Regions from separate parts of the Citrobacter sp. Igbk 17 genome, predicted to be linked through region 1. Evidence: riboswitches for the same ligand, from Rfam matches in the RefSeq annotation. Region 1 holds a riboswitch; the other holds the start of a gene.
What was found. A riboswitch is a leader RNA that binds a small molecule or an ion and turns the genes downstream of it on or off. The one in region 1 is predicted to bind cobalamin.
Positions count from the first base shown of each region.

Region 2: it holds a riboswitch for cobalamin, as region 1 does, so the genes downstream of both, btuB (TonB-dependent vitamin B12 receptor BtuB) here and NNO08_RS16400 (cobyrinate a,c-diamide synthase) in region 1, are expected to answer to the same signal.

Region 1 is NZ_JANEWI010000029.1:1,126-4,262, forward strand. Features, by position in the region: gene pocR (transcriptional regulator PocR) at 123-1,034, shown strand; cobalamin riboswitch at 1,367-1,541, shown strand; gene NNO08_RS16400 (cobyrinate a,c-diamide synthase) at 1,630-3,009, shown strand; gene cbiB (adenosylcobinamide-phosphate synthase CbiB) at 3,006-3,137, shown strand, end outside.
Region 2 is NZ_JANEWI010000011.1:1,570-4,706, reverse strand. Features, by position in the region: gene NNO08_RS08760 (YijD family membrane protein) at 1-59, shown strand, start outside; gene trmA (tRNA (uridine(54)-C5)-methyltransferase TrmA) at 142-1,242, opposite strand; cobalamin riboswitch at 1,358-1,554, shown strand; gene btuB (TonB-dependent vitamin B12 receptor BtuB) at 1,619-3,137, shown strand, end outside.

The DNA.
Region 1 (3,137 bases):
AAGAATGGGAGACTTTTGTTATGTTCGAATACGCCTTTTATCATTGCTTTGGATAGCGAGATGAAAGCGGATGTAAATAATATGTTTTATTTATAACAATAAATTAACTGAGAGGTTTTATCATGATTTCTGCGAGTGCCCTGAACTCAGAACTCATTAATAAAATCGCACAGGATTTTGCGCAGGCCACCAGTCTGGCTGTTGTGGTTGTCAATATTCACGGTGATGAAATTTCTGAGCTTTTTAATTTCACCCCTTTTTGCCAGTTGATGCGCCAGCATCCTCAACATAGTACGCGATGTCGTATGAGCGATCGCTGTGGGGGACTGGAAGCTTCAAAATCCGATCAACCTTGCATTTATCGCTGCCATGCCGGACTTACCGACTTCTCCATTCCGCTGGTCATTGCGGGACATCTGGTAGGGTTTGTCTTATGTGGTCAGGTGCGCTTAAGTAATGACGTGGGGCTGGTGGATATTCTGAACGTGGACGACCGTTGGCAAGCCGATCCCGAACTGGTGAGTGAATTTCGTAATGTACCGGAAATGGACTATTCGCGGGTTATTGCCTCTGCTGATTTGCTAAAGCTCATTGTAGAAAATTGTCTTAAAAAACAACTGAATTTCGTCGTAATTAAAGACAATCCGCAACAGTCAGAGCCGGTGCGGGCTAATCGTAGTCCGAACCCTCATGACAGTAAAATGAAGAAAGCCTTGCGTTATATTGATGCGCATTTATCGGACGAGCTTCGTCTGGAAGATGTTGCCTCTCATGTTTATCTCAGCCCTTACTATTTCAGCAAATTGTTCAAAAAATATCAGGGGATAGGATTTAACGCATGGGTAAATCAACAGCGAATGGCGAGTGCCAAAGAGTTACTTTGTCATAGCGACTGGAGCATTGCCAGTATCGCGCGAAATTTAGGCTTCTCACAAACCAGTTATTTTTGCAAAGTTTTCCGTCAAACGTACCAGGTTACGCCGCAGGCTTTCCGTCAGCAAATAAATGTCATCTCATCTGAAGAGACAGCTTAAATAGCAATAATTTGCTATTGCCGATTTTTGATATCGTATGCTATGTCAGTCATTATAAAATGAAAAATAACTACAGCAGTCAATAAATTGTCATAGCGCAACAAAATAATGGTATTTGAAGGATAAACTGCACCAGTTTTTATTTTTGTGATGAGATACAGTGTCTGTGTGAAAGACTTTCTTTATTCTTTAATGACGCTTTCATTCAAAAAATGAACATATGAATAAACGGGTTGAGGCCATAACATTGGTTGAATGTACCCGGCAAGATATTAAATTGAATTATTGTCATGAGGTCGTGAATTTGCCTCAAGACACAGAGCCAAATTAAATCGGCTCTTGAACTGACAGGTTTGCCACATTTGTGGTAGGGAAGGGGGTGAGAATCCCCCGCAGCCCCCGCTGCTGTGATGCTGACGACCCCGTATAGACCACTGATCGCAAGATTGGGAAGGACGGGCGAGGACGACGCTAAGCCAGAAGACCTGCCTGTCGGTGACTACCAACAACTTCGGTGGGAAGTGGGTTGCGCAGATGCATACAGTCGAGAGACTGGGTATCTATACACCCCTACCACCCTGAACAGGATCAGGGTATGGCGGCCAGTTTTCACGCATTTGTTCTTGCAGGTACCGGTAGCGGCTGTGGCAAAACCACGGTAACGCTGGGCTTGTTGAGCCTGATGAAAAAGCGCGGTTTACGCGTCCAGCCATGCAAAGTCGGTCCTGATTACCTTGATACTGGCTGGCACACCGCGGTATGTGGTACGGCTTCCCGCAATCTTGATAGCTTCATGCTACCCACCTCTACACTGAATGCCTTATTTTGCGAGCAGATGCGGCACGCGGATATTGCCGTTATCGAAGGCGTTATGGGGTTATATGACGGCTATGGCACAGACCCTGATTACTGCAGTACTGCGGCGATGGCGAAACAGTTGGGCTGCCCGGTCATCTTGCTGGTTGACGGTAAGGCGGTTTCCACTTCGATAGCCGCCACGGTGATGGGATTCCAGCATTTTGATCCCAGTCTGAACATTGCAGGCGTGATTGTTAATCGGGTCAACAGCGAAACACATTACCAGCTACTCAAAGTTGCGATTGAGCGTTATTGCTCCGTGCCTGTATTGGGCTATGTTCCTCGCATGGAGGGCGTCGCGCTCCCTGAGCGTCATTTGGGGCTGGTTACCGCTCGTGAGTCAGTTATCAACCAGCAGCCGTGGCAGGATTTTGCCGCGATGCTGGAACAGACGCTGGATATCGACGCGCTGCTGGCCTTAAGTGCGTCAGACAACCTTCCTGTTGGTGAATGGCCCGCCCTGCCTGCTGCAGACGCAGGCGCAGGGTTAACGCTGGCCATTGCTGATGACGAGGCGTTCAACTTTTATTATCCGGATAACATTACGTTACTGGCGCGTACGGGCCTCAACATTGTTCGTTTTAGCCCGCTGCACGATACCTGTTTACCGGACTGCCAGATGATCTGGTTAGGCGGTGGGTATCCGGAACTGCATGCTGCGGCCCTGGCCCGTAATGTCACCATGCTGGAGCAATTGCGAGCGGCACATCAGCGTGGCGTCGCTATTTATGCAGAGTGCGGAGGGTTGATGTATCTCGGTAGCTCGCTGGAGGACAGCAACGGCGATCGCTGGCAAATGGTAGATATCATTCCGGGGCACAGCAAAATGGGCAAACGGCTGACCCGGTTTGGTTACTGCGAGGCGCAAGCCACACAGCAAACATTGCTGGCAACGGCCGGTGAAGTCCTGCGCGGGCATGAATTCCACTATTCCGATTTTACCCCTGAAACTCCGGCGGTAATGAGTTGCCGCAAGGTGCGTGATGGCAAAACGCTGCAGGCCTGGTCAGGCGGATGGCAGGTCGGAAATACCTTCGCCAGCTACCTGCACGTTCATTTTGCCCAGCGCCCCGAAATGCTCAATCACTGGCTGGCCGCTGCGAGGAACGCGCTATGACGATACTTGCATGGTGCGTTGCCTGGCTGCTGGATTTTATCATTGGCGATCCGCAGAACTGGCCTCACCCGGTGCGCTGGATTGGCAACCTTATCTCCGCAGTCCAGCGAGTCATTCGGCGTTATTGC
Region 2 (3,137 bases), on a different contig from region 1:
TTCTGGTGTTCTGGATCGGCTTTAAAGTGCGTAACCGTAAGCAGGAAATCGCGGAGTAACAGTTATAGCTGTAGGCCGGATAAGGCAAAGCCGCCATCCGGCAATCTGAACCGGAAGTGCTTATCCGGCCTCCGTTCAGTCTTACTTCTTCGTTAACAGTACGCCGCACTCCATATGGTGCGTATACGGGAACTGATCGAACAGCGCCAGACGTGAAACATTGTGCGTCTGGCTTAATGTTTCCAGGTTCTTACACAGTGTCTCCGGGTTGCAGGAGATGTACAGAATACGCGGATACGCCTGCACCATTTTTTCCGTTTCGCTGTCCAGACCGCTGCGCGGTGGGTCAACGAAAATGGTCTCGCACTGATAACTCTTCAGATCAATCCCCTGCAACCGGTTGAATTCGCGAACACCGTTCATTGCCTGCGTAAACTCTTCGGCTGCCATACGGATAATTTGTACATTATCAATATGGTTAGCGGCGATGTTGTACTGGGCTGCAGCAACGGACGGCTTGGCGATTTCGGTGGCCAGTACGCGGTTGAAGTTCTGTGCCAGCGCTAATGAAAAGTTGCCATTACCGCAGTACAGCTCCAGCAGATCGCCCTTTGAATCTTTGGTGACATCAATCGCCCATTCCAGCATCTGAATGTTCATTGCAGCATTCGGTTGCGTGAAACTGTTCTCAACCTGGCGGTAGATAATCTCTTTGCCCGCGACCGGTAAACGTTCGTCGATATAATCCTGATCCAACTCGATTTTAGTTTTGGTCGCCCGGCCGATCAGGTGCACATTCAGGTTTTGCGCCCGCAGCGCATCCCGCAGCACTTCGGCTTCCTGGCGCCACTCATTATCCAGTTTTTTATGGTACAGCATGGATACCACCGCCTGACCGCTCAGGGTGGTGAGGTAATCAATCTGGAACAGTTTGTGACGCAGGATGTGGTTGTTGCGTACACCTTCAATCATTGCCGCCATCAGCGTATTGATAAGCTCGCTGGCCGCCGGAAAGCTGTCGACGCGAATACGTTTTTTCGTTTGGCTGTCGAACATGATGTGGTACAGGTCATCCCCGTCATGCCACAGACGGAACTCGGCACGCATACGGTAATGGCTAACCGGTGAGCGGAACACTTCCGGAGCCTGTGCATAAAATGGCGTCATTAAGCTCTGCAGACGCACCACTTTTTCAGCTAACTGTGCGTCGTACTGTTCTGTCGGAAGGTGTTCGGGGGTCATGATGCGTCCTGAAAAATAAAAGTACGCGGGGATTGTAGGGATTGCTCATCAGATGTCCAGTTATTGATGATTTCCGATATTGTGATATCCGGTCTGGACAGTAGGTTGTAACAAACTGTAGCATCCGTTTTCCGGTCCTGTGAGTTAAAAGGGAATCCAGTGTGAATCTGGAGCTGACGCGCAGCGGTAAGGAAAGGTGAAATGAGAGCGTAAAGCAGACACTGCCTGTGGGTGGGAAGTCTTCATTTCTTTTTATTCGGTATCCTGAATAACCTTCCAAGCCCGAAGACCTGCCGGCTAACGTCGCATCTGGTTTTCACTATCGCGTACTATCGGTGGACCTGCGGCATCCTTCTTATATTGTGGATGCTTTACAATGATTAAAAAATCGTTGCTGTTGACGGCGCTTTCCGTCGCGGCATCTTCTGGTTGGGCGCAGGATGCTAGCCCAGATACTCTCGTCGTCACTGCCAACCGTTTTCAGCAGCCCCTAAGCGCAGTACTTGCACCCATCACCGTCGTTACACGTCAGGACATTGATCGCTGGCAATCTACCTCGGTAAACGATGTACTACGTCGTTTGCCTGGTGTTGATATCGCGCAAAGCGGCGGTATGGGGCAAAACTCGTCTATTTTTATTCGCGGCACTAACGCCAGCCATGTTCTGGTGTTGATAGATGGTGTGCGTCTTAATTTAGCGGGAGTTAGCGGCTCAGCCGATCTTAGCCAGTTCCCGGTATCGCTGGTGCAACGTATTGAGTATATCCGCGGGCCGCGTTCCGCTATATATGGTTCGGATGCGATTGGCGGTGTGGTGAATATCATTACTACGCGCGAAAAACCAGGGACGGAACTGACCGCCGGCGTGGGAAGCAATGGGTATCAGAATTACGATATCTCAACCCAGCAACAGCTTGGCGAAAATACGCGTGTCACGTTGATGGGCGATTATGCCTACACCAAAGGCTTCGATGTCGTGGCCTACGGTAGCACTGGTGCACAGGCTCAACCGGATAAAGACGGTTTCTTAAGCAAGACGCTGTATGGCGCACTGGAGCACAACTTCTCCGAGACATGGAGCGGGTTCGTTCGTGGTTATGGTTATGATAACCGCACAGATTATGACTCGTATTATTCTCCTGGCTCTGCACTACTTGATACCCGACAGCTTTATAGCCAGAGCTGGGACGCTGGGTTACGTTTTAATGGCGAGCTTATTCAGTCACAACTGGTTTCGAGCTACAGCCACAGTAAAGACTACAACTATGATCCGAACTATGGCCGCTATGATTCCTCGGCCACGCTGGATGATATGAAGCAATATAATGTTCAGTGGTCAAACAGCATAGTTGTTGGCCACGGTAACATTGGTGCAGGCGTGGACTGGCAAAAGCAAACCACGGAGCCTGGCACTGGGTATGTTACGGACGGTTACGACCAACGTAATACTGGCCTCTATTTGACGGGATTGCAGCAGCTTGGTGACTTCACCTTCGAAGGTGCGGCACGTAGTGATGATAACTCCGAGTTTGGTCGCCATGGTACATGGCAAACCAGTGCTGGATGGGAGTTTATCGAAGGCTATCGTTTCATTGCCTCCTATGGCACATCTTACAAAGCGCCAAATCTGGGGCAGTTGCATGGCTATTACGGCAATGCAAACCTTGACCCCGAAGAGAGTAAGCAGTGGGAAGGGGCGTTTGAAGGGTTAACATCAGGTGTTAACTGGCGCGTGTCAGGGTATCGCAACGATATCGATGACATGATCGACTACAACACCCACACTCAGAAGTACTACAACGAAGGCAAAGCGCGTATTAAAGGTATCGAAGCGACTGCAAACTTCGACACCGGGCCGTTGGCGCATACGCTTAGCTACGACTACGTAGATTCGC